One region of the Desulfobacter hydrogenophilus genome, then DNA from elsewhere that is predicted to be linked to it. Evidence: riboswitches for the same ligand, from Rfam matches in the RefSeq annotation. Region 1 holds a riboswitch; each other region holds the start of a gene.
What was found. A riboswitch is a leader RNA that binds a small molecule or an ion and turns the genes downstream of it on or off. The one in region 1 is predicted to bind thiamine pyrophosphate.

Region 1 (5,521 bases):
GGCGTGGATCTGGAGGCCGATTCCATGCACTGTTTTTCAGAAAAGATATGCCTGATCCAGATTGCAGGCCCAGACCAGGCCTGGCTGGTGGATCCTTTTCTGATCAATGATTTCTCACCCTTTTCTCAAATCCTTGCAAATCCAGAAATTATCAAGGTGTTCCATGGGTCAGACTTTGATGTCAGAAGCCTTGACCGGGAGTTGTCCGTTGAAATTGAAAACCTATTTGACACCGAGATCGCCTGCCGTTTTTTAAATATTAAGGCCCGGGGTCTGGGCGCACTTTTGAAATCTTATTTTAATATAGATGTGGATAAAAAGTACCAGAAGGTGGATTGGTCCAAACGGCCTTTGAAAGATGATATGATTGCCTACAGTGTGGGGGATGTGGCGACGCTTGTGGAACTGCATGACCTTTTAAAGGATCGCCTTGAAAAGATCGGGCGTTTGGCCTGGGCCGAAGAGGAGTTTGATTTGCAGGCCAGGGTGAAATACGAAAATAACCATTTAAGGCCCTTGTTTAAAAAGTTCAAGGGGGCCGGTAAGCTTGACAACCGAAGCCTTGCTGTGCTTGAGCATCTGCTGGAAGTCCGGATTTCCCAGGCGGAGAAAAAGGATTTGCCACCCTTTAAAATTATGTCCAACCAGTCCATCATGACCATGGTTCAGCGCAGGCCGACCAGTGTTGAGGCTGTTTTGAAACATCGAGCGCTAAGCCCTAAGCAGGCTGGTATGTACGGGCAATTGTGCGTCAACGCCATTCAAACAGCCCTTGCCTTACCCCACCGGGAATTGCCCTCTTATCCTAGAACCCGGATGCCCCGAAAAAACTCCCAGGTCCTTGGCCGCATTGATGCATTAAAAAAAATGCGTGAGACTGCTTCCCAAACCCTGGCCATGGAGCCTGGATTTTTGATCAATAACAATATGATCGCTGCGGTGGCAGCGGACAAGCCGTCAAGCCCGGACGATCTGTTGCAGATTCCGGGTATACGAAACTGGCAGGTCGAGGCGCTTGGTGGGAAGATTATGGATACACTTTCCCGAGTGCAGTAATTAAGGCTCGCAATCAAAATAAAACCATCCATATGACTTTCCTTTTAAGCCGTCTTCTGCGTTGCGTCACTGAACACATATTTCGAATATGCTCCCAGTAACGCGCCTTGAATACGACTTAAAATCCTAAGTCATATTTGGACGATTTTAATCTGATCCCAAGCCTAACAAGAGAGAGGATAGACAATGCATATAGATTTTTGGAAAATGCATGGTCTCGGCAATGATTTCATTATGCTGGATGACCGGGACAAAACCATTGCCGGGCACATTGATTATTCGGATCTGGCCGTGCACCTGTGTCATCGGAGGTTTGGCATCGGTGCCGATGGCATTATTCTGGCCCGGCATTCTGATACCCATGATATACGGTTTGTTATTATCAATTCAGACGGGTCTCAACCGGAGATGTGCGGCAACGGCATGCGCTGTTTTGCCAAATATCTGTACGAGAACAATATTCTTGTCAAAGATGAAATAAAGGTTCAAACCCTGGCCGGAACTGTGGTGCCCCGCATTGAAAAAAAGCAAGATGCACAGGTGGTCTCCGTATGCGTGGATATGGGGGTGCCACGGCTTATTCCTGAACAGATCCCTTTTGTCTATGATGGAAAGATGGCCCTTGGGGTGCCCATTGAAACAGGGCAGGGCACAATGTCCGTTTCCTGTGTCTCCATGGGGAACCCCCATGCGGTGATCTTTGTGAATGATTTGTCACTGGTGGACATTGAAGTTGTTGGTCCCATGGTGGAAAATCACCCCCGTTTTCCTGAAAAAACCAATGTGGAGTTCATTGAAGTCATCTCTGACAGCCAAATAAAAATGCGGGTGTGGGAACGCGGGGCCGGGGTAACCCTTGCCTGCGGTACCGGGGCCTGTGCTGCCGTTACGGCCGCTCATCTGACGGGATGGGTAGGGCGACAGGTGCGTGTCCATCTGGACGGTGGAGATCTGGATATTTTATGGGATGAATCCTCTGGTCATATTTTTAAGACCGGGCCTGCCCAGACCGTTTTTAAGGGAACTGTTGAAATTTAACTCCGGGTTGACAAACCTTTTTATTCTCTATATAGCATAATTCATCGTTTGGGGTGGCGCACAGCGTCTGAGATTATACCCATTGAACCTGATCCGGATAATACTGGCGAAGGGAAGAGCGGACAAGACAGCAATAAACCTGGAAAAATCCGGATTTAGGTATTTTTATAGCCGTTTGCCCTTCCTTTGAGGGGTAAACGGCTTTTTTTTTAAGGATTTTTGCCTATGAATATTTTTGTCAACGGAAAACAGGAATGCATAGAGTCCTGTACTTTGGCACAGTTGATTGCCTGGAAAAAACTCGATGCAGGGGCGCTGGTTATCGAACTTAACCAGCAAATCATCAAACAGGAATTTTGGCCGACAACTGAACTCCAGGACAAAGATCGCCTGGAGATGCTCAGTTTTGTCGGAGGAGGCTGATTATGAACGACGATTTACTTTTATTAGGTGGGAAAGAATTCAGTAACCGGTTACTGACCGGTACCGGGAAATTTGGCAACCATGGACAAATTCCCAAGATGCTTGCGGCCAGTGGTTCACAGATGATCACGGTCGCCCTGCGCCGTGTCGACGTCTCGGAGCAGTCTGAAAATATTCTCGAATACATCCCCAAAAATGTGACCCTGCTGCCCAATACATCCGGCGCCCGCAACGCAGAACAGGCCGTTCGCGTTGCCCGTATTGCCCGGGAAGCCGGTTGTGGTGATTTTATTAAAATCGAAGTTATCACCGATATGAAATACCTGATGCCGGATAACTGGGAGACCTTGAAAGCGACGGAAATTCTGGCCAAAGAAGGGTTTCAGGTGCTGCCCTATGTTTTGCCCGATCTGCCCCTGGCCAAACGTCTGGAAAACGCAGGAGCCGCAGCGGTGATGCCCCTGGGCTCGCCCATCGGAACCAACCGGGGACTGGAGACCAAACCGCTGATTGCCATGTTAATTGAGAATGCCTGTGTGCCCATCGTTGTGGATGCGGGAATCGGTAAACCTTCCCAGGCTGCGGCGGCAATGGAAATGGGTGCAGATGCGGTGCTGGTGAATACCGCCATTGCCACGGCCCGGGATCCCGAAGCCATGGGACGCGCCTTTGATCTGGCGGTCAAAGCCGGGCGGGCGGCCTACCTGGCGGAAATGGCCGAGGCGTCCACCTTTGCCCGCGCCTCTTCTCCGCTCACCGGATTTCTTGACGAAGAACAGCCATGAGTTGACCTGGTCTATCAACACCTATGTTCAACTCAATGTCATAAGTTTAAGTATGTGTCGTTTGTTTTACCATGAAGGACATGAAGCGCATGAAGAATATATACCGGAAAATTAATCTTCATGTCCTCCATGCGCTTCATGGTTCTAATTGGAATCATCTTAATTTTATGACATAGAGGCTCAACCCACAACAAAACATGAAAGAAATTTAATAGCTTATTGCGACTTTCATAAAATGAGGATCGAATTATGTCATTCTACAAGGTAGTTGAGCAGTACCGTGATTTTAATGTTCCTAAATTTTTTGACCAGGTGAATGATGAGGACATCATCCTCAGTATGGCCAAGGAAAAACCCGATCCTATGGATCTTTTGACTCTGCTGAGCCCTCGGGCTGCCGGACATCTTGAGGCCATGGCCCGAAAAGCCCACCAGTTGACCGTGCAGTATTTTGGCCGCACGATCCAAATGTTTATTCCGCTGTACATCTCCAACTATTGTAACAACGGTTGTGCTTACTGTGGATTTAATCACAAAAATTCCATCCTTCGCCGAAAGCTCAGCCTGGAAGAGATTGAGATTGAGGCCAAGGCCATTGCCAAAACCGGGATGCAGCATGTGCTCTTTCTCACCGGTGAAGCCCAGCACATGACCCCCATGTCGTACCTGGTGGATGCGTCGCGACTGCTCAAGAAACATTTTGCATCCGTGGCGATTGAGGTCTACCCGCTTGAGATTGAGGAGTACCGGCAACTCTATGAGGCAGGTGTCGATTCCATGACCATGTTCCAGGAAACCTATGACGAAGGCGTTTATAAACGGGTTCATCTGGCCGGCAAAAAAATGGATTATCACTGGCGGCTCAACGGGCCTGAACGGGCTGCCAAGGGCGGCATGAGGGTCGTTAATCTTGGGGCTCTGCTTGGTCTTTCCGAGCCGCGGCGGGAAATGTTTTTTACCGGGTTGCATGCCAGCTACCTTGAAAACAAGTATATCAATACCGAGGTTGCCATCTCCCTGCCCCGATTTAACGAGGCGGAAGGCGATTTTCAACCCGACTACCTGGTGAATGACAAAACCTTTGTTCAGTTCATGACCGCGCTGCGTATTTTTCTGCCGCGTTTGGGACTGACCGTCTCCACCCGTGAAAACGCCACCTTTCGCGATCGTATTCTCCCCTTGGGTGCTACGCGTTACTCTGCGGGATCAAGTACCGGTGTTGGTGGCTACACCGAGATACCGGACGGTCAGACGCCGCAATTCGAGATTACCGATGCCCGCAGTGTGGCCCAGGTAGCCGATGCGATTCTCGCCCAGGGTTACCAGCCGATTTACAAAGACTGGGATTGCATCTGATGAAAATCGGTATTGCCGGGGTTGGCGGTATTGGCTCCAACGTGGCCCTTAACCTGGTGCGAAGTGGCGTGATGCAACTTAAACTGGTCGATTTTGATCGGGTAGAGTCCGGTAACCTCAACCGTCAGTTTTATTTTGTCGACCAGATCGGCCTGTTCAAGGTTGATGCACTTAATATCAATTTAAGCCGCATTAACCCCGAGGTGAACCTTGAGGGGCAGGTCCAGCGTATTGACAGGCAAAATTGTGCTGACCTGTTCTTTGATTGCGACTTGATCGTTGAGGGCTTTGATCGCCAAGTGGATAAAAAAATGCTCATTGAAACCTTGGCTGACAAAAAACAGGTGGTTTCAGCCAACGGCATTGCCGGATTCGATCTGGCCGGCATAGGCTCGCGCAGAATCGGCACCTGCTGTATTGTCGGTGATTTTACCACCGATTGTGATCAGGCGCCGCTGTTCAGCCACAAGGTGACCACCGTCGCCAATTACATGAGTGAATTTATTCTCAGTCAACCCGGCGTGCTTCATGACTAAGGGCCGCGGAAACGATGGACAATTGAGGCATTAACCGGTAAGTAAATGCCATGAGAGTTTATTTTAGTGTAATTACGATCATTTTTGCTTTTTTCGTTTCCCCTGTATCTGCCCAGCAGCACGTTTTGTCGCAGGCTCGGGATGCTTACATGGCCGATCTGGTGTCAAAAATAAAAGCCTCCACCGTATCCGTGGGCACCTATTCTTTCAAGGATATCCCCATGATCCAGTTCCGGGGTACCGGTTTTGCCATCGGGGACGGCAGCAGAATCGTCACCAACCACCATGTGGTCCAGGGCATTAAAGAAAAGAAACGCATGTTCCATC
Region 2 (5,521 bases), 130 kb from region 1:
TATGGTTTGACCGAAGTGTTTGGTCCTCACTCCGTATGCCAGTGGCAGGATAAATGGGATGACCTTGCACCCATGGCCAAGGCCGGCATCAAGGCCCGTCAGGGCGTACCATACATTGTGGCTGAGCACATGGACGTGGTCGACCCTGAAACCATGGAACCGGTGCCAAGGGACGGCACTACCATGGGTGAAATCGTCATGAGGGGCAATAACGTCATGCTGGGGTATTATAAGGATGCGGCGGCCAGTACCGAGGCCTTCAGGGGCGGATGGTTCCATTCCGGGGACTTGGCTGTTATGCACCCGGACAACTATGCGCAAATCATGGACCGTAAAAAAGACATCATTATTTCAGGCGGTGAAAATATATCCACTGTTGAAATCGAAAATGTATTGTACTCCCATCCGGATGTGCTGGAAGTGGCCGTAATCTCGGTGCCCGACGAGAAATGGGGTGAAGTGCCCAAGGCGTTTATTGTGCCCCGGGCCGGTACCAATCCGGATCCGGCTCAGATTATTGCGTACTGCAAGGAAAAGATGGCCCGGTTCAAGGCTCCCAAGTCTATTGAATTTGGTCCCTTACCCAAAACTGCCACAGGCAAACTACAAAAGTTCAAGCTGCGGGAGAAGGAGTGGGAAGGTCACGACCGTATGGTTAACTAATTTTACTGTTGTATATTTTATGAAAAAGGGGCAAGGCACAAGCCTTGCCCCTCTGTTTTAATACTTCCAGATTTTTGACAATATTATTTCTGATAATGTCTAAGAGCGTGTTATGGTTTTTTTATGCTGCAGTGCGTGTATCGTTTTTGCGAGATGCGTAACTCGTTCAGATAATAAAAATACCAACATCTGGTGCAGCATGACAGAGAATTTTGGATTTTCTTTTTCAAGCAGTTTCAGTCGTTTATTGGACATCTGATAAACTATGCATCGTTCAGTAGCAAAAACATCTACTGCTCGAGGAAGACCCAAATAAAATTCGATGTAACCGATAAAGTGACCATTTCCCATTGTTTCTATCTGCAATAGAGATTCATGTGATTGTGTTTCACCCCTCTCCACTACATGTCCTGACTCAACGAAAAAAAATGTATCTGCAAAAGCCCCTTGTTTGAATATGCATGTTTCGGATTCAATTTTTATTCGTTCAAAATATTGGAGAAGTTGTGAAAGATCCATTTTTTGGGGATAATTTATAAACAAGCGTTCCGTCAGTGATGGGGGATCGTAAAGATGTTTTGGTGTCTGTTTGAGCCTTTTTTTTGCACACCATTTAACGCCGGCATTTAAATCTGGGAAATAGTGAATCAAAGGGTGCGATGAGGAAAGGCCTCCGTTTAAAAGTTGCTGATGTATTTGGGAATTGGGCGCGGTAATTATAAGATGAGTCTGGGAGATGTTTATTAGGTTTTTTAATTTTTTAAAACTCAGCATGCCGGTTGAATCTAAAACATCAACTCGCTGAAAATCCAGGATAATAAAATTATCTTCATCGTTGCTGATACAAGCTATTTTTTTCTTTAACTGCTCAAACAATCGATGAGCCGTGCCAAAAAAAATGAAGCCTTGTAACTGAAGGATGGGCTACCGTTTTAAGCCGGGACACGCCGTAGAATAGGCCTCTTATGAGATGCCCTATTTTTAAGGCTGACGTCCTGGAAGACTTTGATCAAACGGTTCAAACTGTCCCGCCTTACGTCGGTAGCCGAAGGATGTATACATATTCCTTTTTTTTTTCTACAATCAGACTCGGATCTGAATTCCCTGAGAACAGACCTTGATAGTTATTTCCCGTCAATTCGTAACGCACAACTTCGGTACGGCTATAGCTGACAACAAACATAATTATTGCAGCAACAAGGCCTACGCCAATACCAGGCATAAAACCAAATGTAGCAATCACCAGCAAAACAAGCCAGATAATAGCAAAATCGATTTTAGGTAAAGTAAACCATGTTTCATAGGCCCACTCCACAAGAAAAGTCAGGCCTAAATACATGAGAACGCCGCCCATTATAATTTTTGGTAAATACGAAACTATTGATATCCCCCAAAAAAGAGTAAACGCTATGACGGATGCTCCAATAAGGCCGGTTATTCTACTTTGAGCCCCCATTCTAAAATTCAAATTGGTCAAACTAAGCTGTCGAAAACCAACAAAACCTGGACTGAGACACGAAAGCAAATTTGTAATACCTGCCAAACGCAGCTCCTTATTCAGATCGATATCTTTCTTTGTTTCCAATTCCATGGCGCTTGCGTTGAGCAGGAGGGTTAAAGAACTAACAGCCATAACGGTTACAATATTGGCAGCTTGATTTTTAATGACATTCCATTCAACCATGGAAAGATTGGTTACAGAGATCGGCTTCCATAGGCTTTGCTCTGGGAAAGGCCCCAAAAGCCATTTGTTTTTCAAAAGATCATCAATGGAATAGTCCAAATGCCATGCCGCGCCATAAAATAAAAAAAAGCCCGAAAATATGATTCCAGGCAATATAATGCTATTGCGATATCGTTTGGAAACAACCAGGATAATGAATGAAAACAAAAGACCGGGAAGCCATCTGACCAATAAATGGGATTGAAAAATTTCTTTAAAATTTTCAGTTTCAACAGTTAGCGACAATCCACCGGTAAACAGCAACCAGCCTGTCCCGGCCAAAAAACCACCAACTACAGGGTAAGGCAAATATCGGATCAAACCGCCCAAATCAAAAGCCCCTAATCCCAGAAAAAACAATCCTGTAAGCAGTACGGTAATCGAAATGGTTAAAGCGACCGTATAAAATGTATTTTCCAAATCAGCTCCAGGAGGCATGGAGGCAACAATTGACAGGGAAATTAAACTGAAAATTGCAACAGACACATCCTGATTACTTCCGACAGTCCCGGGTAAGGCAGAAAAAAGAGTAAGGGATGTTGCGGTAATAAGAGCACCGAGTAAAGCAAAGCCTACCCCTTGGGCGGAATAAAGAGAAAGTTGTCCACCGTAGACAAGTGCTGCATATGATACGGAAAGGACAACTTGTAACGACCCTGTAACTAAACCACATGTCAGAATAGAGAAAAAAGATGATGATTGAATTTCGTTGGGGGAAGTGTTCAAAGGTCATATTCTCTTTAATGGGTTGAGACGCGGGTTAATATCAATCATCAGTACTACATTGTGGTATTATTTTTGATAAAATAATTCTTTCAAGCCAATTGTCAAACAAAACTGGATGAATTTGCTTCCTTGCCCGTCTCTTTGGTGTGTCTAAAATGTATTGACAAATCATCGGTTGCCGTACATAGTACATTTATTGAAAATAACGTTTGCTGGGGGTGCTTTAACCGGCTGAGAAGGAAGCGATTCCTGACCCTTGGAACCTGATGCGGATAATGCCGACGCAGGGAAGCGGATAGAACCTTCGGTTTTCCACTTATTCCCGCCTTTTGATTCCATGTATAGATTTTGTGGTGTACCGCCTCAATCCACATGCCGTTTTCCCCCTGCCTTATTTTATTTAAGCGTCCCCTGCCGGGGAAACAATAATTGATTTTCCGGGAAAAATGCCCGGGATATAAAGGAAAGAGTGAGCATATGCACGTCCATGAACTGGCCGAAAATACCTATAGGCTTTTTGCCGCGTTGCGCGATACAAGACCATTGGTCCATGTGGTGACCAACTTTGTGGTCATGAACCAGACCGCCAATGTGCTTCTGGCCCTTGGGGCATCACCCATGATGTCCTGGGCAGAAGATGATGCAGCGTATATGTCCGGTGTATCGGACGCCCTTTGCATTAATACCGGTACCCCGGTTGCGGATCGTATTTCGGTTATGAAATCCTTGATGTCCCTTGCCGGAGACGTAGAAAAACCCGTTGTCCTGGATCCTGTGGGGGCCGGGGCAGGACCCTTCCGTACGGATATTGCCCGGGAACTTTGCACCCTTGCCCCGGCAAAAATTATCCGGGGCAACCCTTCGGAAATCTGCGCCCTTGCTGCAGACCATTTATCCACCAAAGGGGTGGACAGCGGGATTTCTCCGGAACAGGCCAGGGCCATTCTGACCGGGCACGGCCGGCCCGATCGAAATGCGGATGACTTGCCAAGCGGCGCCACCGCGCTTCTTGAATCCGCATCTGCACTTGTTGTCAGCGGGAACACGGATATGGTGCTGGGGCAGGGTAAGATGGTTAAAATCGCCAACGGATCTCAACTCATGGGTGCGGTAACCGGTACCGGGTGCATGCTTTCCGCCATCTGTGCCGCTTTTTATGCCGTGGCTGAAAACGGTTTTGACGCTGCGATTGCAAGCGTTGCCGTTACGGGCATTGCCGGGGAACTGGCCGCATCACGGGTGACAGGTCCGGGCTTTTTTCTGCCCCATTTTATAGACAGTTTGTACGCACTTCGGGAAGCGGATATTCATCAATATCTCAGGGCTGAAGTTCACAGCCTTTGAGATACAGGAGATTTTTATGGCGGATTTAAAAGAAGGTCAAAATAATTCATCCGGTAAAGGCATGTCTTTCAAACGTTTTATATCTGCGTTAGGACCTGCCTGGATCATCAGTGCCGTGGCCGCGGGGCCTGGAACCACTTTAAGTGTTGCCAAGGCCGGTGGGACCTATGGCTATGATTTTTTATGGGTGGTGGTCCTTAGTGTCATTTTGGCCTTCGTCTGCCAGTACATGGCGGCCAAGACTGCGCTGATCGGGGGGAGGGGGATTGTTTCCATTGTGCAGGACAAATGGGGCAGTCTGCCTGCCTGGTTTGTGACACTGGATGCCCTTGTGGTAATCTGGCTTTGCAATGTGGTGCTTTTAAAAATTCTGGTTGCGGTGACCGGATATGTATCCGGCCTTGATGTCCCCTGGTGGGGTATCGTATTCACCATCGCGTTCTATGTTCTGGTGGCCCACGGCGGATACCGGATTGTTGAGATGTTGTGCAAGATTATTGTCTCTTTGCTTGTGGTTTGCTTTATCGGCACCCTTTTTATTGCAAAGCCGGACCTGGGCATGGCTGTTGGCGGGCTTTTGCCGGATTTCTCCCATTTTGGAAAAGCTGAAATTTTGATGATGACCGCTATCATGGGCGGTTCCATCCATGTGACCATTTTGTCCATGCAGACTTATACCGTGCATGAAAAAGGGTGGGGGGTGTCAGATCTGGGAACAGCCCGTTTTGATACGGCCCTTTCGCTTCTTGGGGCATTCGGTCTTTACTGTACGGCCATCTATTTGACCGGTGCCTGTGTACTTCACCCGGCCGGTATCCATGTGAATACCCTTTTTGAAATGGCCGATGCCATCACGCCGCTTTTAGGCACCTATGCCCATGGCTTCTTTTGTCTGGGAATCTGGTGTGCCGTGTTTTCAACGATTATGCCCACTTTTATTGCTGCAGCCTATGTGCTTGGGGATAAAATGAACTGGGAAATGCACCCCAAAAGCCGCCGGTACAGGCTGATAATTCTGGTTGGGTGCCTCATTGCCCTTCCCGGATCCTTTCTTTCCGGCAGACC
Region 3 (5,521 bases), 840 kb from region 1:
CTGATCTGTTTATTCTTACTTTTCATTTTCAGATGTTATCCCGTTAATATAGTTGAATACAAAAGATAAACGGAAACCACAAAGCAACTTGTTATGTACTATAAGTTTGTATGGTTTGTATTGTATTTTTTGGAAGGGTATTCGCCCGACCTTTTTATAAATCGACGATAATGAAAGGAGAACTAAATGGAGACCAGTACTTCAATCTTCGTTTACGGTGTACCTATCGAAAAAGCACATGATAAGTCACTTGGGCCGATTCTGGAAATGAGCGATGACTATCCTTTTTGTGGGATAATCTATTGCGGTTATAAAGCAGGTGATAGTGAAATTCGATTGGCAACCGACCGTTTGTTGTATTTCAAAAAATCGGACGTAATAAGTGAAGGGACTGTTGAAGGATACACGAGTGAGGGCAAGAAAGTACGAAGCTATGAACTCAGTATAAATGCAGAGGTTTATGAGAAGCAGTTCAAGCAAATTAGCTTGGGTCAAGAAGTTTCTAAATCTTTTATATTCGCTTCGGCCGTTGCTTCGCCTCCTGGTGGAGGCATTGATCTTTCACAAATTGATAAAATGTCCCGTGATGAGTTGCAAAAGTTAGTTGACGAACTCATTCAGACAAAAGCTATTGGGCATATCCCCACCTGGGAATCTATAGCTGGAAGATGCGATACATGGAGACAATCTTATAGAGAAACTCGGTATGACCCATGGTCTAGAAGTGATGCTGCCGGGGCTGATTGCGATTAGAGAAACTAAGTTGTAAAAATTTCACTGAAGAGTGATGCTATAGTGATGTTTAATTATGTCACTATAGCTTATCAATTTTTCATTAAATATTTTATTTTAAATTATAGTACTCCAACTTTGGTTTTTTCAGGTATGCATTTTGCTTGGTTTAATAATAGCTTCGTATGCAGAATTTTGTTCTGAAGCATACCAAAGTTGAAGTACAATATTCAGGCAAAATGCTGCATAACAATATATGTACCAAGAAAGACCTAAGTTGGATGACTATATGACGATATTAATAATTAGTGATATTTCCGACCTCCAAGTCTATTGGGTAACCCATTTTTTAAATAAATGGGGTATAAATCATCAAATATTTAGCCCAGCAGAATATCCACTTAAAATAACTCAGAGTACACACCTTTCCTCTATTAGTCCTGATTGTGATCAATGGGTATTAGAAAATGGTAACATTATTGACCCAAGTAAAATAAAGTCTGTTTGGTACCGAAAACCAGCCCTGCCTCAGCTTCCAAACGATTTGAAAGATTATGAAAGGGAGTATGCCCTTAATGAATGTCGACAATCACTTTATGGTTTGTATAATAGTCTTGATCATGCTTTCTGGATAAGTTCAATTCATAATTTACGAATATCAAGTAATAAGCCTCTCCAATTAAGGATGGCAATATCCCTCGGTTTTTTGATTCCAGAGACTTTAATTACAAACGAACCTAAACAAGCAATAGAATTTGCAGAACGTTTTAATGGAAATATTATATATAAGACACTTTCTGATGGTATTCTTTATACACGTGAAGGGCCTTGGGAAGAGCCACGAGTACATGGTGAAATCTATGCCACCTTTTTAAGTGGGATAGATCCTAAGGTATTTGGTGCGGTGAGAAATACGCCTTGTTTGTTTCAGGAGTATATAAAAAAGGATTACGAATTAAGAGTAACAGTAGTCCATGATAAAGTCTTCGCTGTTGAAATTCATTCGCAAGATTGCTCAAGGGCTAAGATAGATTGGCGCAAAGCAAATATTCAGGACGTCCCCCATAAACTACATAAACTTCCACGCAATATAAGAGAAAAATGTCTGGCATTAGTTAAAGGGCTTGGTCTAGAGTTCGGTGCTATTGATTTAATACGTCGCCATGATGGTGAATATGTATTTTTGGAAATTAACCCAAATGGTCAATACGGATGGCTTGAAGATACGATTGGGACTCAAATTAGTGAATATATTGCTAAGGTATTGGCGGGAAAAACTGAAAAATATGTATAATCGGGACAAAACTACCATAATTAAGGAGCCCTCCCACACCACCCGGCGGCATATGAATCAGGTATCAAGGCGGTTCGGCTGGCATTAATAGAATCGATTGCAGGTTATCCAACCGATTTTATTGGGTTTTTGCAGATCCAACGGCTACTATGCTGACTACAAAAAGCCGTGTTCCTGATTTTTCCGTTAGAGTGTGGACTATGTCTATCATTGGACACCCGAGCCGATTTAGAATTTAGCATTCAATAACATAAGCATTGTGGAGGGTATTTAAAAATTTTCACTGAGGACTATGTCATCAACAAAATACCATCAATGCCGAATTTAAAAACCCAGCCTATTATTAGTCGATAAATACTTAGGCTCATGATTTTAGACCCACCACAATAGATAGGGGGTAAAACCTTACTGTTTAAAAAAAAGATTCTATTTTAGAATCCGTATGATCCATTTGAAATTGACATTAAACTACAGACAAAATACAGGAGATTGCCCTGTTTTTGTTAGTTTCATGGTTTGACACGGTATAAACCCAGTGCTACTGTAATTTTTAACTGCATAGTCAATGGAAGGCTGGGGGAGCCAAAGGCATTCGGCTGAGAAAAAACAGATAACCCCTGTTTTGACCCTTGGAACCTGATCCGGATCATACCGGCGAAGGAAAGCTTTTTTTCCTTCCCCCCATCCCCCTGCGGCGTTGCCTAACAGGTGTTTGAACGTAAAGTCACCCATCTGCGGCGTTGCAAAAAAATCTGTAATTCTCACAACCATGAGGTTGTTCCGGTTACAAATTTTTCTGCACCTTGCAGCTGGGAAACTTTCCGCCCAAACACGGGTGTCTGTTTAGACACTTATTGAAAACAAAACTATACATAGCCTATGCTTGAGGTCCTGGGTCTGGCCAAGTCATTTGGTTTGCAGACCATTTTTGAAAATTTTGACCTGAACCTTCCCCATGGGCGGTTTACAGTACTGGTTGGCCCGTCCGGGTGCGGGAAGTCCACCCTTTTTGACTGCTTGACCGGTATAGTCTGTCCTGACCAGGGCCGGATTGTGTGGCAGGGCAACGCCATTGCCCATCTTGGCAGCCTTGCCGCCTATATGCAGCAAAAAGACATGCTGCTGCCTTGGCTGACGCTGGAAGAAAACAGTCTTTTGCCGGTGCAGGCAAGGCCCCGCACGCTAAGAGATATGAAACAGGCAAAACAAACACTTGCCCGGATCTTCGAAAGAATTGGGCTTACAGGATTTGGGGCTCATTATCCCTACCAGGTATCAGGCGGTATGCGCCAGCGATGCGCCCTGGCCCGCACCCTGATGTTTGACCGGGATCTGGTCTTGTTGGACGAACCCCTGTCCGCCCTGGACGCCATTACCCGCCGGGAACTGCAAAATCTGCTGCTCATGCTGCAAAAGGAATTCGGCAAGACCGTTCTCATGATCACCCATGACATTGAAGAGGCCCTGGTCCTGGCAGATGAAATCATACTTGTAGGCCCTACCCCCATGACCATCCTCGAACGATTCCAGCCCAAGGCATCCAAACCAAGGGAGTTCACCCAGCCCGAATTCATGGAGACCAAGGCCCGGATTCTCTCCCGGTTGTTGACCGAAAAGGAGAAAATCCAGGGATGAAATGGTCAGATACGCTTTTTCCGGCCGCCCTCACCCTGGGCATACTGGTTTTATGGGAGGTCCTTGTACAAATCATGCACACCCCGGCTTTTATTCTGCCCCCACCATCGGCCATCGGCCTTTGTGCGGTGATAAAAGCGCCCCTGATCTGGCCCCACGCCTTGGCCACGGCCCTGGAAATCGTACTGGGCATTACGTTGGCCTTGGGAACATCCATTCCTTTGGCCATATTCATGTTTGCCCGGCCCGGCATTGAAAAAGGCCTTTCCCCGTTTCTGGTGGCATCCCAGGCCGTGCCGGTCTTTGCCCTGGCCCCGCTGCTTGTGATCTGGCTGGGATACGGCATATGGTCCAAGGTTTTCATGGCCTGGGTGATCATTTTTTTCCCCATTACCGTAAGCCTGTTATCCGGCCTTAAAAGCTGCGACCCTGATTTCCGCAAACTGTTTACCCTTATGGGGGCAGGATTCTGGATGAAGCTGCGCCTGCTGTACTGGCCCTGGGCGTTACCTCAGTTTTTCGCAGGGCTTAAGGTGGGCGTTACCGTGGCTACCATCGGCGCGGTCATCGGCGAATGGGTGGGGGCCCAGAAAGGGCTTGGCTATCTGATGATCCAGTCCAATGCCCGACTGAATACGGATCTGGTATTTGCCTGCATTCTCTGGCTTTCGGGCATGGGGATTGGGCTGTGGGCATTGGTCAGTTTTGCTGAAAAACGAATGGTAACATGGAAAAATAATTAATTCATAAAAAGAGAGGATAAACAATGAAACGACATGTTGTTCTGACACTAATGACCTTTTTCATGCTTTGCAGCACCGCCTCGGCGCAAAAACTTGTGCTCATGCTGGACTGGTTTCCAAACGTGGACCATTTACCTGTTTATGTTGCCCAAAAATCCGGTTATTTTGCAGCCCAGGGCCTGGAAGTTGAAATTATCGTCCCGTCAGAGACCTCGGATGCGCTGAAACTTGCCGCAGCAGGCAAGGTGGATCTGGCCGTGTCCTACCAGCCCCAGACCATTATGGCGGCAGATGCAGGGCTCAAGGTTAAAGCCGTGGCTCCCCTTGTGGTCAAACCCTTGACAACACTGATGTTTTTGGATGAGTCCATAAAAAACCCTGCGGATCTGTCCGGCAAAAAAATCGGTTACACCGTGCCCGGACTAATGGACATGCTGCTCAAAGGCTTTGCCGACATCAACGGGATTACGGACTACACCCCGGTGAATGTGGGATTCACCATCCTGCCCGCTCTGGCATCAAAACAGGTCGCCGCCGTTATGGGACCCTTTAAAACCTACGAAACCGTAACCATGCAGCAGCAAGGAGTTACCGCCCGTTTTTTTGAACTGGAAAAATACGGCATTCCGGAGTACGAAGAGCTGATTTTCGCGGCAGGTGACGCCACCCTGGAAACGAAAAAAGCTGCGGTTCACGGATTTGTCATAGCTGTTCACAAGGCCCTGGCCGACATTAAAAAGGATCCAGACAAAGCCCTGTCCCTCTACTTTGAGGCCCTGCCCGACGTGGATAAAGAGATAGAAACAAAAGCCTTTGCCCTGACCGCAGAATATTTTGCAGCCCCGGGCCAGGTCAGCAACCCTGAAAAATGGCAGACATTTATAGATTTTGCCCTGAAATACGGACTGATTAAGAACACAATCAGACCCCAGGATCTAATTTACAGCCAAAACAACGATTAGTGCCCACCCATAAATAGCCTTTTTGACCAATTGAGAGCGGAGCTTTTCTTCGAACCCGCCTTGCACTTGAACAAAAAGTCTTATTTCTGGACGGAAACCAAATTTAAAAATCCCATTTAAAGAATGAGTCCAAAATAACTTAACCTGGGAGCGCA
Region 4 (5,521 bases), 2.3 Mb from region 1:
GGGTTTTCCGAGAGCACCTCAAAGGTGGCAGGCCCCACAAACCGGGTGGCTGCCCGGGTCATGCCTACAACCACATCGGCCCCGGCCTTTTTGAAAAGCCGAAGCAATTCAACGCATTTATACGCAGCTATTCCGCCGGTCACACCTAAAAAAATGTGTTTGCCATTCAATGTCATCAATAGGTCCCGTCATTTAAGGTCCCACTGTTTATCGGAGTTTCGGAGACGTCGCGCAAAGTCGGGGCTATTCCGATTTCAACATAAGTATAGATCTGTTCTTCACGGATTGTAATCACAGCGCATCGGGTGGCCTTTTGATATACCATGATGGTGGTTTCCGGAGCTTTAATCCTGGAAATGACCTCCCAGTTGTCCTTTTCCATATTTATGGAAAAAAAGTTATATAGAGAATTGGACTCCACCCGCCCCCTAAGGGTAAGGATTCCGGATCTAAATCCGGGTGTTGAGACCACGACCGTGCGGTTTTTTATAATTGTCAATTCCTCGGGCACCAGCACATCCTCAAAATCATGGTAAATTGCAAGGGGTTTAGTCTCAACTTCCGACTGGGTGGATTGACCCTGTTCCGGGGCAGACGCCCCCTGAAAAACCCCGCACCCTGAAACAAAAATAAAGGCGGTAAAGATCAAACAAATTAAAAAGGTTGATGGTAGACAATGACGAATGTGCATTAATTTTCTCCCAATTATCCGTTACCTCAAATGTTATTTCTTCTAAAACTAATCCCCTTAAATGTCAATTCAATGTCATTAAGGGCCATAAAAATTTTAAAATCCACAAATACGGTTGGAAAGACAAACCATATAGTGGATTTTATTGTTTCAATAATCCTAACTTCAGTACTGACGCATGAATATAAAACGATTGATGCAACTTGTCAGGATGAAGCCGCTATCCAAGCAGAGCCCCCACACGTTTAACAGCGCAAAAATCACCGCACATGGTACAGACTTCTTTTTCCCCAGGCTGGGACGACTTGCGGTATTCCCTGGCCTTTTCCGGGTCCAGGGCGCAATCGAACTGCCCCTCCCAGTCCAGGGCCCCCCGGGCTTTGCTCATTTTATGGTCTATAATCTCAGCATCTTTAAGCCCTTTGGCCAAATCTCCGGCATGGGCGGCGATCCGGGATGCAATAATACCTTGTTTAACATCGTCTGCGGTTGGCAGTCGCAGATGTTCAGCAGGGGTGACATAACATAAAAAGTCGGCACCATGCATGGCGGCCAGGGCACCGCCAATGGCTGACGTGATATGGTCGTAGCCGGGGGCAATGTCGGTAACCAAGGGGCCAAGCACATAAAACGGGGCGTTGTGGCAAAGCTTTTTCTGAAGTTTCATGTTCATTTCTATCTCATGCAGCGGCACGTGACCAGGTCCCTCAATCATAACCTGTACGTTTTTTTCCCAGGCCTGCTTGGTCAGTTCTCCCAAGGTGATCAGCTCCTCGATCTGGGGGGCATCTGTTGAATCTTTTATCGCACCCGGCCTGAGTCCATCCCCCAGGCTGATGCAGACATCATGGGCCTGACAAATGTCCAGGAGCCGGTCAAAGTGTTCATAAAAGGGATTTTCATTGCCGGTTTTTTCCATCCATTCAAACAGAATAGCCCCACCCCGGCTGACAATTCCGCAAAGCCTGGGATTCGCCTTAATGCTTCGGGCGCATTTTTGATTGAGCCCGGCATGGATAGTAATGAAATCAATCCCGTTGGCGGCATGAATCTCAACGGTTTCAAACCAATCTTCCAGGGTTATCTCTTCTGTGGGCTTTCCAGTACGGGTTAAGGTGTCATAAATAGGCACCGTACCGATCATCACGGGAATTTGTTCCACCAGACGCTTTCGAAATTTTTCAGTCTCGCCGGATACACTCAGGTCCATGACGGCATCTGCCTGGTACTCTATCGCCAACTTCGCTTTATTTAATTCTGAATCAAAACAGCAGACATCTTTGGATACGCCTAAATTAACGTTAATTTTAGTTTTAAGCCCTTTTCCCACGCCTGCTGCTTTCAGGTTTAAATGATTTTTATTGGCAGGGATAGCAATCCTGCCCTCGGCAAGGCCCTCCATCAGCTCCTGTTTTGAGATGGGTTCATTGGCGAGCACCTGTTCCATCTGCGGGGTGAGAATACCTTTTCTGGCTGCATCCATCTGAGTCGTATATGACTGTGACATGTGTACATCTCCTGTTTATATTTATTTTTGGGCAGGGAAACTGAAACGGAAAAGGCGGGAAAATGACAAACAAGCTCTATGCCAAAGCTTCAATCACTTTCCCTACGCCGGTACGAACCGGATCAGGTTCCAAGGGTTGAAGTCTTGAGCCAACTTCTCTCAGCTTTTACGAAAGCACCCCCGTGATCAACTAAAATATCAAATACTTGATTCGGAAGGTTCTGTCAATGTCTTGATCCTGAGACCAGATTTTCGACACGGTTAAAACAATGATTGAAAACCAATGACACCTGTAGTATTAATTTTATTTAATGGTTTTGGTGAAATTTAACCATGACGTCAAGCAATTTCTATGCATTTTGCCTGGCTAACATCCGAAAAAATTAAATATTTCTTAAGAAAAAGCCGAACTTTAGATACAGATATATAGGTTGAACCATACCCGAGACACGCGTATTAATGTATGGTAAAGAATAAGGCGATTTATTCAAGATCCCGTTAACGACGAGGCTGATTGGAATGATTTTTGCTTTACCATTCAGCGTATTTATAAAATCCGGCCCCAAATGACGATTTTTCCCGATTATAGCCTGATGATTGACACCCTGCCGGGATAATATAGATATAAACAACAAATAAAAGATAAGATAACATGATTAAAAGATCTTTAAAGAGAATGATTCCCGGACAACAACAGCATAATGGCGGATTTACACTGATTGAAATGATGATTGTCATTGCGATTATTGGAGTTTCCGCGTCAATGGCTGTTCCGAACCTGATGCTCTGGTTTGACAACTTAAGCGTCAAATCTGCGGCAAGGGACCTGTATTCGGCTATGCAGGAGGCCCGCATGATTGCGGTTAAGCAGAATGCCAGTGCGGCCATTGTTTTTGATACGACCAACAGCTGTTACTACATTTGCAGTGATAAAGGTGCTGATGACGACTGGGACTCTGCCGGGGATATGACCGGAACAGGCGATAACGTCATTGAACGAAGCGTGTCGCTGCTGTCACCGACGTATAAAAACAGAGTTCAATTTGGCAATGGAAATGCAACCACGCCTGTAGGCTCGACCTTTGGTGATTTCATTACCTATCCATCACCAAATAATGTTCTCGTTGTTAACTCAAGTGGCATAGGAAATGCCGGATATGTCTACCTTACCAACCCGAACAACGGCACGACCTATGCCGTAGGTACACTGTCCAGTGGATTAGTCAAACTACTAAAATGGGGTGGACCAGAATGGCCGTAAACAACCAGAAGGGATTTACCCTGATCGAATTAATGATGACCCTGGTCATCGGTGCAATGATTACAGGGGCGGCCTATGCCACCTATTTATCCCAGCAAAAAGCTTACTATACCCAAGACCAGGTGGCTGAAATGCAACAAAATCTACGGGCCGCGTTTTCAATAATCGCCATTGACCTTCGCATGGCCGGTTATGATCCCACGGCCAGCGGAAATTTTTCCGTCACCCCCACAAATGCAGGAAGAATCCAGTTTGAAACAGATACTGACGGGGATGGCGTTTTGGATTCGGATGAAACCTTTGTTATTGGCCTGGAACCCTCCGTCGATGCGGACGGGAACGGTATTCCCGAAGCAGACAGTGACGGGGACGGAGTACCAGACCCTGTGAATATTGTCATTAAGGCTGGCGGGGGCGGGTATCAGGACATTGCCGAACAGATCCAGGCCGTAGAATTCCTTTACATAGACAGCAATGAAGCAGTGACGGCCACTCCTTCTGACGTTAGAAGCGTACAGATCACTATTCTTGCCGCATCCCCAAAAAAAGACACAAGTTTTACCAATACAACCCAATATAAACCCCCGTCCCCCTCCGGGCAGACGTGGGGGCCGTACAACGACAATTACAGGCGCCGGCTCCGAACACTTAGAATTCGCTGCCGCAATTTAGGATTATAGGAGTGGATGTGCCATGAAAACAATCATAAAAAACCAGAACGGATTCACCCTGATTGAGGCTATGATTGCCATGATGGTCCTGGCTGTGGGCATTTTAGCCATCAATACCATGCATATCAGTTCCACCCGTGGCAATGCATCCGCCAACAAACTGACCATTGCAGGGTCTACCGGAGAAAACATATATGAAACCCTGACCAACCAAAGCTATTCTGATGCAGTGTTTGACGTCGGTGCTCATACGATCAGTGAACTGACCGGATTCGTTCTACCCGGATCCATATCCGCAGCCACCTGGAACGTCACCCAATGGTCCAATACAGACACTGTGGACAATGACGGGGACGGCACCACAGACGAGGATGATGAAAGCGACATTAAATTCGTAACGCTGACAATGACCTACACAGATGCTACCGCAAAAACCCTGACCGTCAACTTCTTAAAAAGTGAGGTTTACTGATGCAACGTGTGTTAATCCATGATCAGTTAAAGGATGAGCAGGGGTTTGCCCTGGTCATTACCCTGCTTGTCCTTGCCCTTTTAACGATGATGGGTACAGCAGCCATCAACACCACCAGTTTTGAACTTAAAATTACAGGTAATGAACGTATGGCAAGGCAGCGGTTTATCATCGCCGACTCCGGGTGGAAACAGGCCGGTCCCTTTTTGAATGCACTGAACGCCCCCCCGGATGCAGTCAACAAAACGCTGATCGACTATGATACGGTCAGAAATTTCGGCGACGGCTCAGACGGTAATACAAACGACGATTTTTCCACGAACCCGCCCCCAGACGGGGTGATCAACAACATGAACTACTGGTATCAGATTGTTTATGATTCTGATGCACCGGCCCAGGGTTTTTCATCAGGATACAGAAGCTTTCAATATCAAGTCACATGCAACGCCAACGGGCAGGCCCAGGTGATTACACAGGTCCAAAAAGTATTCCAAGTCGGATACTAACCATTGTATCTGCAAAACATAAGGGGATAACCTATGAAAAAAAAGTATATCATCCGCCGTCTATTATCTTTTATTTTTCTATCAGCTGTTTTGGCCGGGGTCTGCCCCCAAACGGTAACGGCATCGTCCATTATTGATCCTGAAGGGACTTATATTGAAGCAGAAAATTACTCCGGTTCCCAGGATCTGGCCAGCAATCCAAATACGAACACCCGTTTCCAGAAAAAAACCAACATACGCAACTCCAAAGGCGGCAAGGTTCTTAAAGCTGGTAATTCCGGCTATGCTGCCAACACTCCCGGCAACGAAGTAAAAGAATACAGGGTATATTTTCCAGAAGCTGACACATACTACATGTGGATGCGCGGTATTGGTTACAACGGCAATGCAGACTCTATTTTTTTTACGGTGGA

Region 2: linked by a shared signal. The riboswitch ahead of thiM (hydroxyethylthiazole kinase) and the one ahead of thiS (sulfur carrier protein ThiS) in region 1 are both predicted to bind thiamine pyrophosphate.
Region 3: linked by a shared signal. The riboswitch ahead of EYB58_RS20205 (ABC transporter ATP-binding protein) and the one ahead of thiS (sulfur carrier protein ThiS) in region 1 are both predicted to bind thiamine pyrophosphate.
Region 4: linked by a shared signal. The riboswitch ahead of thiC (phosphomethylpyrimidine synthase ThiC) and the one ahead of thiS (sulfur carrier protein ThiS) in region 1 are both predicted to bind thiamine pyrophosphate.

The regions. Positions count from the first base shown of each region.
Region 1 covers NZ_CP036313.1:282,622-288,142, reverse strand. The annotation lists gene EYB58_RS01370 (ribonuclease D) at 1-1,056, shown strand, start outside; gene dapF (diaminopimelate epimerase) at 1,243-2,094, shown strand; TPP riboswitch at 2,134-2,228, shown strand; gene thiS (sulfur carrier protein ThiS) at 2,320-2,517, shown strand; gene EYB58_RS01355 (thiazole synthase) at 2,520-3,302, shown strand; gene thiH (2-iminoacetate synthase ThiH) at 3,552-4,658, shown strand; gene thiF (sulfur carrier protein ThiS adenylyltransferase ThiF) at 4,658-5,194, shown strand; gene EYB58_RS01340 (S1 family peptidase) at 5,344-5,521, shown strand, end outside.
Region 2 covers NZ_CP036313.1:411,628-417,148, reverse strand. The annotation lists gene EYB58_RS01875 (acyl--CoA ligase family protein) at 1-663, shown strand, start outside; gene EYB58_RS01870 (STAS domain-containing protein) at 763-1,584, opposite strand; gene EYB58_RS01865 (SulP family inorganic anion transporter) at 1,697-3,112, opposite strand; TPP riboswitch at 3,317-3,419, shown strand; gene thiM (hydroxyethylthiazole kinase) at 3,590-4,456, shown strand; gene EYB58_RS01855 (Nramp family divalent metal transporter) at 4,473-5,521, shown strand, end outside.
Region 3 covers NZ_CP036313.1:4,545,124-4,550,644, forward strand. The annotation lists gene EYB58_RS20195 (hypothetical protein) at 187-753, shown strand; gene EYB58_RS20200 (MvdC/MvdD family ATP grasp protein) at 1,022-2,026, shown strand; TPP riboswitch at 2,592-2,706, shown strand; gene EYB58_RS20205 (ABC transporter ATP-binding protein) at 2,906-3,661, shown strand; gene EYB58_RS20210 (ABC transporter permease) at 3,658-4,404, shown strand; gene EYB58_RS20215 (ABC transporter substrate-binding protein) at 4,428-5,366, shown strand.
Region 4 covers NZ_CP036313.1:2,588,810-2,594,330, reverse strand. The annotation lists gene coaBC (bifunctional phosphopantothenoylcysteine decarboxylase/phosphopantothenate--cysteine ligase CoaBC) at 1-176, opposite strand, end outside; gene EYB58_RS11510 (hypothetical protein) at 176-691, opposite strand; gene thiC (phosphomethylpyrimidine synthase ThiC) at 912-2,198, opposite strand; TPP riboswitch at 2,279-2,390, opposite strand; gene EYB58_RS11500 (GspH/FimT family pseudopilin) at 2,851-3,459, shown strand; gene EYB58_RS11495 (PilW family protein) at 3,450-4,139, shown strand; gene EYB58_RS11490 (type IV pilus modification PilV family protein) at 4,153-4,602, shown strand; gene EYB58_RS11485 (pilus assembly PilX family protein) at 4,602-5,108, shown strand; gene EYB58_RS11480 (PilC/PilY family type IV pilus protein) at 5,142-5,521, shown strand, end outside.